DNA from 2 places in the Rhodococcus sp. AC861 genome. Region 1 is predicted to be linked to the other one. Evidence: riboswitches for the same ligand, from Rfam matches in the RefSeq annotation. Region 1 holds a riboswitch; the other holds the start of a gene.
What was found. Region 1 has a riboswitch for S-adenosylmethionine ahead of AC0IX4_RS15280 (amino acid ABC transporter permease). Riboswitches for the same ligand answer to the same signal wherever they lie in the genome.
Positions count from the first base shown of each region.

Region 2: another riboswitch for S-adenosylmethionine. It lies ahead of AC0IX4_RS17805 (bifunctional o-acetylhomoserine/o-acetylserine sulfhydrylase); the one in region 1 lies ahead of AC0IX4_RS15280 (amino acid ABC transporter permease).

Region 1 covers NZ_CEEDMW010000004.1:377,989-383,934, reverse strand. Annotated here, with positions in the region: gene AC0IX4_RS15300 (ABC transporter substrate-binding protein) at 1-62, opposite strand, end outside; gene AC0IX4_RS15295 (GNAT family N-acetyltransferase) at 170-634, opposite strand; gene AC0IX4_RS15290 (ABC transporter substrate-binding protein) at 673-1,641, opposite strand; gene AC0IX4_RS15285 (amino acid ABC transporter ATP-binding protein) at 1,683-2,465, opposite strand; gene AC0IX4_RS15280 (amino acid ABC transporter permease) at 2,462-3,421, opposite strand; SAM riboswitch class I at 3,591-3,688, opposite strand; gene AC0IX4_RS15275 (diguanylate cyclase) at 3,994-5,379, shown strand; gene AC0IX4_RS15270 (SDR family oxidoreductase) at 5,453-5,946, shown strand, end outside.
Region 2 covers NZ_CEEDMW010000005.1:329,302-335,247, forward strand. Annotated here, with positions in the region: gene araA (L-arabinose isomerase) at 1-12, shown strand, start outside; gene AC0IX4_RS17795 (exodeoxyribonuclease III) at 58-885, opposite strand; gene AC0IX4_RS17800 (MFS transporter) at 905-2,158, opposite strand; SAM riboswitch class IV at 2,354-2,478, shown strand; gene AC0IX4_RS17805 (bifunctional o-acetylhomoserine/o-acetylserine sulfhydrylase) at 2,679-4,064, shown strand; gene metX (homoserine O-acetyltransferase MetX) at 4,061-5,212, shown strand; gene AC0IX4_RS17815 (amino acid adenylation domain-containing protein) at 5,364-5,946, shown strand, end outside.

The DNA of each region.
Region 1 (5,946 bases):
GGCTGCGCCGGGCCGGCGTCGGCGGAGGATGTCGTCGCGTTGCCGGCGCAGCCGGCCAGCAGTGACGTTGCCGCGGCGAGTGAGCCGAGGCCGAGTAGGACGGAACGAGTGGACACGGGGGTGTCTCCGATTCTTCGACGATGGTGTGTGGTGACGGGTGCGGCGCGGGCTAGGCCGCGATAGCTTTCTCGAAGGGGTGGATTCCGACGGACTCGGACGGCAAGCCCTGGTCGTAGAGCGGCCGATAGCCGGCGGCGAGATAGAGCGCGACCGCTTCCGACTGATTCCATCCGGTGGTCAGGTAGATCCGTCGGTAGCCCCGGTCGCGTGCACTGCGTTCGAGTTCCGAGACCACCAGACGCCCGAACCCCTTACCGCGATAAGCCCTGGCAGTCCAGATACGTTTCAACTCTGCTGTTCGGCAGTCGAATCGGCGATACGCGCCGCCGGCGATCGGCACTCCGCCCAGGACGGCGACGATCAACGCACCGTGCGGAGCCGCGAATTCGTCGCCCGGGTACGACTCGAGTTCTTCACGCAGTTCGTCCGGACTACGTCCGTACCGTGACGCGTACTCGCGCGCGAGGTCGTGCAGTAGCGGCGCGGCCAGGGGATCGTCCTGCGTGATGCTCATGAACTGGATCCCGGAGTCGCCGATGCCGGCGTCGACGGTCACTGCCGCGGAAGTCCGGGCGGGTTGATCTCCGAGGTCTGCACGGCCTCGCTCTGCAGACCCCAGCGATCGAGAACCTTCTGGTAGCTGCCGTCCTCGATCGCGTGGTCGATGGCGTCGTGCACGGCCTGGATGAGCCCGTTGTCCTTCTTCGTCAGCACAGCGATCTCACCCTGCAGTGCATCACCGGCGCCGGACAGGGTGCCCACCACTTCCGTCTCCCCACCGGTCGCGGCGTGGTAGATCGCGGACGGGTTGGGGCCGAGGTAGCCGTCGATACGCCCCGAGCCCAAGGCGAGGTAGTAGTCCGATGTCTGCTGGTAGTAGGCGATCTCGGCCGGAGCGAGACCCTCCGCCACGTTCTGCGCGTTCCAGTCCACCAGGAGCTGCTCCTGGTTCGTTCCGGAACCGACACCGATCTTCTTCCCGGCGATGTCCTGCCTCTTCGACACTGTCCAGCCACTGTCCTTCTTCGCCTCGAACGCGATGTTGTCCAGACGGTAGGTCGCGAAGTCGTACTTGTCCTTCCGCTCCTCGGTCACCGTCACGTTGGAGATGAACACGTCGTTCTCGCCCGAATCGACCTTGACGAAGTTCTGCGACCAGTCGGCGACCTCGATCTGCGGTGTGAGACCGAGGATGTCGGCGATCAGATACGAGAAGTCGACCTCGGAGCCGACGGTCGTGGTGTCGTCTGTGGCGTAGAAGCGCAGCGGCGGCGCCGTGCCGCTGGCTCCGGTGACGACGAGGGTGCCGCGGTCGCGGATGGCCTGTGGAACCTCGGCCGCGATCTCGTCGACCTTCTCCGCGCGGACTCGTCCCGACTGTTCGGGAGTGAGGTCGAAAACCTGGCCTCCGGTCGTGACGACCTCGGACTCGGCGGTCGGCTCACTGCACGCCGTCGCGGTCAGGGTGACGGCGGCGAATGCAGCGGTGAGGAGGGCGACGGTTCTTCGTGGTGCGGACATGGCTGTTCCTTGTGGGTGAGAAGTGCAAGACGAGTGAGGTGTCAGAGAACGTGTGCGAGGAACGCCTTGGTGCGGTCCTGTGTGGGTGAATCGAGGAGTTCCGCGGGAGTACCCTGCTCGACGATCACGCCGCCGTCCATGAAGACCACCGTGTCGGCGATCTCCCGGGCGAATGCGACTTCGTGCGTGACGATGACGAGCGTGGCCCCGTCCCTGGCGAGATCGCGGATGACTTCGAGAACTTCACCCACCAGTTCCGGATCGAGAGCCGAGGTGGGCTCGTCGAACAGGATCACCTTCGGTCGCAGAGCCAGCGCCCGAGCGATGGCGACGCGTTGCTGTTGACCACCGGACAGGCGACGGGGGTAGTCGTGGGCCTTGGCTCCGACACCGACACGCTCGAGCAACGCGAGCGCCTCGGTCTCGACCTCTGCACGCGGGCGCTTCTGCGCCGACACCGGCGCCTCGACCACGTTCTCCAGCACGGTCAGGTGCGGGAAGAGGTTGAAGTTCTGGAAGACGAACCCGATCCTCGATCGCTGTCGAAGAATCTCCCGGCCGCTGAGTTCGTGCAGCTTGGCGCCTCTGCGGCGATATCCGACCAGGTCACCATCGACGCGAACCGTTCCTCGATCGACCTTCTCGAGGTGGTTGAGCACCCGCAGGAGTGTCGATTTCCCGGACCCGGACGGGCCGATGATCGCGGTGACCTCACCCGGACGAACGACGAGGTCCACGCCGTCGAGAACCTTCAGCGCACCGAAGGACTTGTGCACACCTCGCACCTCGACCGCATAGGTGGAGTCGTCGACGGAGTGCGTCATCGTGTTGCTCCTCTCGGGGCGAAGGTGATCTCGGAGAATCGCTTCCGTATCTGCTGCAGTGGCGTCAGCGGGACGGTGCGTACCGCACCCTTCGCGTAGTGGCGCTCCACGTAGAACTGCACGATCGACAGAATCGACGTGAGGATGATGTACCAGACTGTCGCCACCATCAGCAGCGGAACGACGCGGCCGCTGCGGCCGTAGATGACCTGCACTTGATAGAACAGCTCGGCGATCGCCATGACCGACACGATGGACGTGCCTTTGAACAGGCTGATGACTTCGTTCGCCGCATTCGGCAGGATCCCCCGCATCGCCTGCGGGAGAACGATCTTGAAGAATTCACGCCGCTTCGGGATTCCGAGCGCCGCAGCTGCTTCCAGCTGACCCTGATCGACCGAGATGATGCCGGCCCGCACGATCTCGGCGGAGTACGCCGCCTGGTGCAGCGCCAGGCCGATGATGGCCGCCGTGGAGCCACTGATCACGTTGTTGACATCGAACCGGAAGAAGCTGGGTCCGAACGGGATTCCGAGCGACAGCGTCTGGTAGAGGTACGCGATGTTGAACCAGAACAACAGCTGCACGATGAGCGGGATGGATCGGAACGCCCAGATGTAGAACCAGGCGATCACCTGCAGCACCGGGTTGGCCGACAACCGAGCTACTGCGAGTGCGATACCGATGGCGAACCCGATCAGCGTTCCCCAGAACGTCAATTGGATGGTCAGCCAGAGTGCCGACATGACCGATGCGGCCGTGAAGTACTGAGCGAAGGTCCCCCAGTCCCATCCGGCGTTCGTGGCCAGTCCGTGCCCGAACTGCGCCACCACCACCAGCGTGGCGACGGCGATGATCCACCGCCAGGGATGCCAGGTCCGTGCGACGACGAGGTCCTCGTCACGGACGTCGTCCACCGCGGCGGCCGCGGAGGGGCGAGCGTCGAGTTGCGTCACCGGACGAACCGGAGAAAAGGGTCAGGGGTCGAGACAGCAGGGCACATCGGGGGGCCTTTCGAGGCGGGAAGTCGGGGTCGCGAGTCAGGAGCAGCGCGTACAGACGCAGGTGCTCACTCGGCACAGGTCGACGTGCAGGCGTCGCCGCGGATCGTGGTTCATCGGTGCTCCTCCATCGGTCCTGGCGGTAGCACCCACACCCTCGACAGGAGAGGGGGGTTGCTGCGACGTCGACGAGCCAGGTCTCTCGGTCGCTCCTGATGGTGAGCAGAAATCTAGACCCGGAACATCGAGACGTCAAATCGCGCAACAGATTTCGCCTCGATCTAATGAGATCACGGTGATTCTGACTCGTGACAATGCGGTCGCCGTCCTGCTCCGACGACGAGACCGGTGCCGGGTGCAGCGCCTGTTCGCGCTCGAACGCCCCGGTCAGGCCCGTGAATCGGTACCCTCATCGGAACAGTTGGACTTCCCGCCGGTGGGTCAGGAACCGAGGTACTCGTGTGAGACGACACAGCGATGCCGGTCGTCGCAGTCGGTTCACGTCAGCGTCTCGACACCTGCCCGCCGTGTCGACCTCGCGACGATTCCAGGATCGTCGATCACTGGCGATGGCCACCACCGTGACCATGTCCGCATTCCTACTCGCAGCCGGATGGGGCATTCCCGGCTTGTTCCACCCCGGTCTCGTTCCCGTGGTGGCCACGGCGCTCGCCATCGTTCTTGCCGTCGTCGTGGTCGGCATCGTGGTCCGGACCGGACGATTGACCGAACGCCAATTCGTGGTCACGGGCGCGATGGCGGTGGTCGGCACCGCGGCGGCTGCGGTCGGTATCGCGGACCCGGCCGACACGTTGACAGTCAGTGCGCTGTTGACGATCGTGCCGGTGTTGGCGGCCTCGGCATCCCCGCCGAGGACGGCCACCGCGTTCGCCACCCTCGCGGCCGGCCTGGGGACCGCCCTGTGTGTGGACTCCGCGTCCAGCCGGGGAGCGGACGCCGTCGCCGCCGGCGCGTCGCTCACCATCGTCGTCGTGCCGGTTCTGCTGGTCTGGAGCCTGCGCATGTCGATGGCGGACGTGAGCCGCCGGTACGACCTGCTGGCGCGAACGGACGTCCTGACGGGGCTACTCAACAGGCGAGGTGTTCTGCCGCTCCTCGACGGGATGCTCCGCACGGCGGTAGGCCTGGACGCGACGATCACCGCCTCGGTCATCGACATCGACAACTTCAAAGCCGTGAACGACACGCACGGACACACGTACGGCGACCGGACCCTGGAGTCGGTCGCCCGAACGATCGTGTCCGCGGTGCCTCGCGGCGCCATCGTCGCGCGACTCGGCGGAGAAGAATTCCTCGTCGTCGCCCACCACGCTCCCGGAGCCGACGTCGCACTGTCGGTACTGCGGTCCGTCCGCGCCGAATGCGCGGTCACGGTCAGCATCGGAACATCGCGAGCACACCCGTCGACCCTCGACCGGACCGACAACGTCATCGACGTCGACGCTGCGCTCGATGCGATGATCGCCCGCGCCGACGAGGCGATGTACGCCGCGAAACAAGGCGGACGCGATCGCATCGCCATCGGTCACGACACCGTGTTCCATCGGCGGACACACTCGGACACCCTCGACGCATCGGCCGCCGTCGCCGCCACCCTGGTCGAACTACACAGCCGTCGGGCACGGTCCGGCAGACCGGCCGAGGCTCTGGCAGCGCTCTCCGAGCGGCTCGACGAGGTCATCGCCGCCGCGTCCTCCAACGACGCGGTGCGGTACGTGACCGCACTGTCCACGGTCGCGTCGCTGGACCAGTGCACAGGAATAGTGATGGAGCAGCTCGGTGTGGACCGTGACGACGCGGTACGGGTACTCGTACAGCGCTCGCGTGCCGACGGAGTATCGCTCGCACGGCTATGCGACACCGTGATGTCCTCCTCGCTCACGCCCTCCTGATTGCGTCTCGGCGCCCACGGGTAGCCGGACGGCGGGATCGACACGCGATCCCCAGAGCGGAGGCACTTCGTCCATGGCTTCACCACGTCCGGGCACGGCGCTCGTCGTCGGCGCGACCGGCATATCGGGGCAGACCATCTGCCGCCAACTCGTCGAGGCCGGGTGGACCACCTACGGGCTGTCTCGCAAGACCTCGCTCCCGGTGGAGGGGGTGACACCGGTGACCGCGGACCTGATGGACATCGCTGGGCTCCGTGAGGCACTGCGAGGAACCGCTCCCGACATCGTCTTCTTCACCGCGTGGATGAAGCAGGACACCGAAGCCGAGAACATCGAGGTCAACACGGCGACCCTGCGCAATACCGTCGACGCACTGGCGGACGAGAAATCGGTACGCCACGTTGCCCTGATGACCGGACTCAAGCACTACCTGGGACCGTTCGATGCATACGGCGACGCCGTCACGGCCGAAACGCCGTTCCACGAGTCCGAGGATCGACTCGACACCCCGAACTTCTACTACGCCCAGGAGGACGAGTTGTTCGCCGGGGCGGAGCGACTCGGCTA
Region 2 (5,946 bases), on a different contig from region 1:
GCGGCGCTCTGACGGATCACGCGCCGCGTCGCCGGAGGTGACCGCCGAGCCGGCGGTCTAGCGGTACACGACGGTGACCGGCGCGTGATCCGACCATCGGAGGTCGTAACTGTCGGCACGTTCGACCACGGCGTCCTTCGCTCGGTCGGCGTAGTCGGTGGTGGCCATCTGATAGTCGATGCGCCATCCCGCGTCGTTGTCGAAGGCTTTGCCGCGGTACGACCACCAGCTGTAGGGACCGTCCTGGTCCGGGTGCAGTGCTCGCACGACATCCGTCCAGGCTCCGGTCTCGCCGATGAACGAGTCCAGCCACGCGCGCTCCGACGCAAGGAAGCCGGACTTGGTCCGGTTCCCCTTCCAGTTCTTCAGATCCAGCTCCGTGTGCGCGATGTTCCAGTCGCCGCACACGACGTGGTGCTCGCCCGACGATCCCGACGCGTCCAGGTGGTGCGCGAACGCTGCCATGAACCGTTCCTTCGACGCCTGCTTCTCGGTACCCACCTCACCCGAGGGCAGATACAGGCTTGCGACGGTGACGGCAGGATCGGCGCCGACCGCAGGGTAACGCGCCTCGATGTACCGGCCCGACTCGTCGAATTCGGCGTCACCGAAGCCGATCCGGACCGATTCGGCCGGCGTCCTCGACAGGATTGCTACCCCGTTGCGTCCCTTCACGGACGGCTCCGCGGACGCCAGGTGCCACCCCGCACCCTGCCTGCCACCGTCCAGCGCGGGGCCGAGGCAGGACAGGACTTCGTCGTCGGTCGCGCGAGTTTCCTGCAGGCAGATCACGTCCGCGCCGGACGTCGCGAGCCAGTCGAGCATTCCCTTACGCACTGCTGCGCGGATGCCGTTGACGTTGACCGAGGTGATGGTGTGAGACACCGGAGAACCGTATCCGAGCTCAGACCACTACTGCCCGGGCGTCCGTCCGGCGCTGCATCGCAACGGAGGTGGCGAGGACGGCGATACCGGCTATCGCCAGGCCCGCACCGACCACGGCGGGGGCCGTGTATCCGAAGCCGGCGGCGATGACGGCACCGCCGAGAGCGGCGCCGAGGGCGTTCGCGAAGTTGAACGCGGCGTGGTTCAGCGAGGCTGCCAGCGTCTGCGCGTCGGCGGCGACGTCCATCAGACGCGTCTGCAGGCCGGGCACGATCGCGGACCCGGAGGCTGCGATGAGGAAGACGACGATCAGCGCGGTGACCGGGTTGTGCGCCGCCGCGACGAACACGGCCAGGCTCACCGCGACCGAGGTCATGGCGAGGAACAGACCGGGAACCAGCATGCGGTCGGCGATCCATCCACCGAGGAAGTTGCCGGCCACCATGCCCAGTCCGTAGATCATCAGCGCAACGGGAACAGCTGCCTTGGACAGGCCGGACACGTCGGTCAACGTGGTCGCGATGTAGGTGTACACGGCGAACATGCCGCCGAACCCGACCATGCCGACGAACAGTGTCATCCACACCTGGGTGCGGCGGAATGCTCCGAGTTCGGTTCGAGTGTCCGTGGTCGGCATCGAGTCGAGCCGAGGCAACCACACCGCGAGCGCGGTGACGGTGAGTGCTCCGATGATCGCGACGATGCCGAAGGCGCTGCGCCACCCGAAGGCCTGTCCGATCCACGTCGCGGCAGGAACACCCACCACGTTGGCGACGGACAGACCCATCATCACCATCGCCACCGATTTGGCACGCTTGCCGGGATCCGCGAGGTGGGCCGCGACCAGCGCCGCAACACCGAAGTAGGCGCCGTGGGGCAACCCGGCGACGAATCGTGACGCCATGAGTTCGTGGAAGCTCGGCGCGAAGACGGTGCCGAGGTTGCCCAGCGTGAAGGCAACCATCAGAGCGAGGAGAAGGGTGCGGCGAGGAACCCGTGCCGCCAGTGCCGCGATCACGGGGGCGCCGACGACGACGCCGAGTGCGTAGGCGGAGATGAGGTGGCCCGCGCTGGGCTCGGACACCGACATCGAGGTCGCCATGTCGGGGAGCAGACCCATGGACACGAACTCGGTGGTGCCGATACCGAAGCCGCCGAGCGCCAGCGCCGACATCGCCACGCGTCGACGACGGACACGCTGCCGATCCGTCACGGCAGGTGCCGCGGCGGGTGCGGACGGGAGGACGTCGAAAGCGACGGAGGGGGGTGTCACAAGCTCTCTTTCGTGGTCGGTGGTGCGGTTCATGATCGATTCAGAAGGTAAGGACCCGTGAAACGGACAAGGCGCCCCGAAAGGCGCCTTCGCATGTTCCAGTCTGAACCCCGGCCAGGTCATTCGCCAATCGAACGACCGTGAGTTCGGCCACCCTTCCGACTCCCGGGAACGACCCGCTACCATTCCTGCCAAGGTCATGAGCGCCAGCATCGAGCCCCGGCTTGCTGGCCGGCAACCCTCCAACCGCGGTGGGGTGCCCCGGGTGATGACCGGGTTACTCGGTCCGTGATCGTGCGGAGCGAGAGCAAGCGCGGGCCCGATCCCTCGGGCCCACCGACCGGCACCTCGGAGGTTTCCACCATGTGTTGTAGCTCGCGATAGGCCCCGATACTTCTTTCTCCACGAAGCTCGGCTCGCCTACTGCGCTCTGCACACGGTGACGGTGACTCGTGCGGCAGACGTGGTGCGTTCCGACGTGGATTCCCTGCACGCCACCTCCACGAGGAGCACGACAGACATGACCGACAATTACTCCGACCCGAACTCTCCCGCGCCCGAGGTCTCCGCGCCCGACGTCTCGGGATCCGATGTCGTCGACGCGGTGGGTGCGCCCGTCGAAGATCCGGCTCTGAACTGGAGTTTCGAGACCCGCCAGGTCCACGTCGGACAGGTTCCCGATGCGACGACCCACGCACGCGCCCTGCCGATCTACCAGACCACCTCGTACACGTTCGACAGCACCGATCACGCGGCAGCACTGTTCGGACTGGCCGAGCCCGGCAACATCTACACCCGCATCATGAACCCCACGCAGGACGTCGTGGAGCAGCGCATCGCCTCCCTCGAGGGCGGCGTCGCCGCACTGCTCGTCGCGTCCGGCCAGGCCGCCGAGACGCTGGCGATCCTGAACATCGCCGAGACCGGCGACCACGTCGTCTCCAGCCCGCGTCTGTACGGCGGCACGTACAACCTCTTCCACTACACGCTGCCGAAGCTGGGCATCACCGTCTCGTTCGTCGACGATCCCGACGACCTCGACCAGTGGGACAAGGCGGTCCGCCCCGAGACGAAGGCGTTCTACGGGGAGACCATTTCCAACCCGAAGAACGACATCTTCGACATCCGCGGCGTCTCCGATGTCGCTCATCGCCACGGCATTCCGCTGATCGTCGACAACACGGTCGCGACCCCGTACCTGATCCAGCCGCTGAAGCACGGCGCGGACATTGTGGTGCACTCGGCCACCAAGTACCTCGGCGGCCACGGCACGGCCATCGCCGGCGTCATCGTGGACGGCGGCGGCTTCGACTGGACGCAGGGCCGCTTCACCAACTTCACCACCCCTGATCCCAGCTACCACGGTGTGGTGTTCGCCGATCTGGGTGCGCCCGCGTACGCCCTCAAGGCGCGTGTGCAGTTGCTCCGCGACATCGGCGCCGCGGTGTCCCCGTTCAACGCCTTCCTCATCGGGCAGGGCATCGAGACTCTGTCCCTGCGACTCGAGCGGCACGTGCAGAACGCGACCGCCGTGGCGACGTTCCTCGAGAACCGCGCGGAGGTCGTCAGTGTCAACTACGCCGGACTCCCGTCGTCGCCCTGGTACGACCGTGGCCGGGAACTGGCGCCGCGCGGAGCCGGAGCCATCGTGGCGTTCGAGCTCACCGGTGGGCTCGAGGCCGGAAAACGTTTCGTCGACGCCCTGGAACTACACAGCCATGTCGCTAATATCGGTGACGTGCGTTCCTTGGTCATCCACCCCGCGTCGACGACGCATTCGCAGTTGTCGCCCGAGGAGCAGGCGGCCTCCGGCGTGACGCCGGGGCTCGTTCGACTCGCCGTCGGTATCGAGGGAATCGACGACATCCTCGCCGATCTGGAGAAGGGTTTCCGGGCAGCATCTTGACACTCGATCTCCCCTCGCTCGCTCGTTCGTCGGCATTTCCGCCGGCGGACGGGCGGGTGGGCACCGTGCACATCGGCGACGTTCCCCTCGAGAGCGGTCGCGTGGTTCCCGACGCGACCGTCGTGGTGCAGCGGTGGGGAGAGGTGTCTCCGGCGCGGGACAACGTCGTGCTGGTCGAACACGCACTCACCGGCGACTCCCATGTCACCGGACCGGCCGGGCCGGGTCACCCGTCACCCGGCTGGTGGTCGGGAATGGTCGGTCCCGGAGCGCCGCTGGACACCGACCGTTGGTGCATCCTGGCGACCAACGTCCTGGGTGGCTGCCGCGGTACCAGCGGACCGTCGTCGCTCGATCCCGACGGCGTCGCGTGGGGATCACGTTTCCCGGAGATCTCGATCCGCGACCAGGTCACCGCCGAGCGCATGGTTGCCGACGCGTTGGGAATCGAGCGTTTCGCGTCGGTGGTCGGCGGATCCATGGGCGGAATGCGCACCCTGGAATGGCTCGCGTCCCATCCCGACAGGGTGGCCTCCGCACTGGTCATCGCTGTCGGCGCGCGGGCGTCCGCCGATCAGATCGGCACGCAGACGACACAGATCGCGGCCATCACCGGGGACCCGGACTGGCAGGGCGGCGACTATCACCACACGGGTCGAGCTCCGCTGTCCGGTCTCGCCGTGGCGCGGCGCATCGCGCATCTGACCTACCGCACGGAACACGAGCTGGACACACGCTTCGGCAATCGCTCGCAGGTGGGAGAGGACGCCCTCGACGGTGGTCGCTACGCCGTGCAGAGCTACCTCGAGCACCAGGCCGCGAAACTCGCCGGTCGATTCGATGCCGGGTCGTACGTACTGCTGACCGAGGCGATGAACCGCCACGACGTCGGACGTGGTCGCGGCGGACTGGAGACCGTCCTGCGGTCCGTCACCGTTCCGACGGTCGTCGGCGGGGTCGACTCGGACCGGCTCTACCCGCTCCGTCAGCAGCAGGAGATCGCCGACCTGATCCCGTCGTGCGACGGGCTCAGGATCATCTCCTCGCGGGACGGACACGACGGCTTCCTCACCGAGCCGGATGCCGTGGCCACCATGCTCATCGCCACCATGGAACTGGCCTCGGATGCTGTGGCTCCCACGCGCTGAAACAGGTGGAGGTTGGCACACCTCACAAAGAAACCTGTAGTACACAAGGACCGTCGAAATCAAGTTTCGGGTTTGTTAGTGTCGGAGCCGTGGGACATCCACGGTGGGCGGAAGTTCACGCAGTGCGCAAGTGAACTATCCGGGGGAACACATGGCCGAGCGGAGCTCGCACTCGAAGTCCGGTGATGTCGGCGACGTCGATGCCGGCGTGGACACGGGCAGCGACTACGAGGACGTCTTCGACCTGACCACGGCTCAGCGCGACATGTGGTTGCTGCAGGAGCTCGATCCCGACGTGACCTTCGCGGTGGCCCACTACATGGACATCCGCGGGCCCATCGACGTGGAACTCCTCGCTCAGGCGATGCGGCAGACCACCGTAGAGACCGGATCCATGCTCACCACTCTCGTCACCGAGGGCGAGGATGCCGACGATCCCGATGCCGGCCGCCGACACACCGTCCGTCAACGCCTCGACAGGTCGCTCGCCGACGTCGAGCTGATCCGCGTGGACGTGAGCGGCGAGGACGACCCCGAGGATGCCGCGGTCGAGCTCATGACGGAGTTCACCCGGCCGCTGGACATGTACCGGGACGCGCTCGGCTACACCGCGCTGATCACCCTGGGCGAGGACCATCACTACTGGTACGCCCGCGGACACCACGTCGCGATCGACGGGTACGGAGCATCCGTCGCCGCCGCCCGGACCGCCGAGATCTACTCGGCACTGGTCG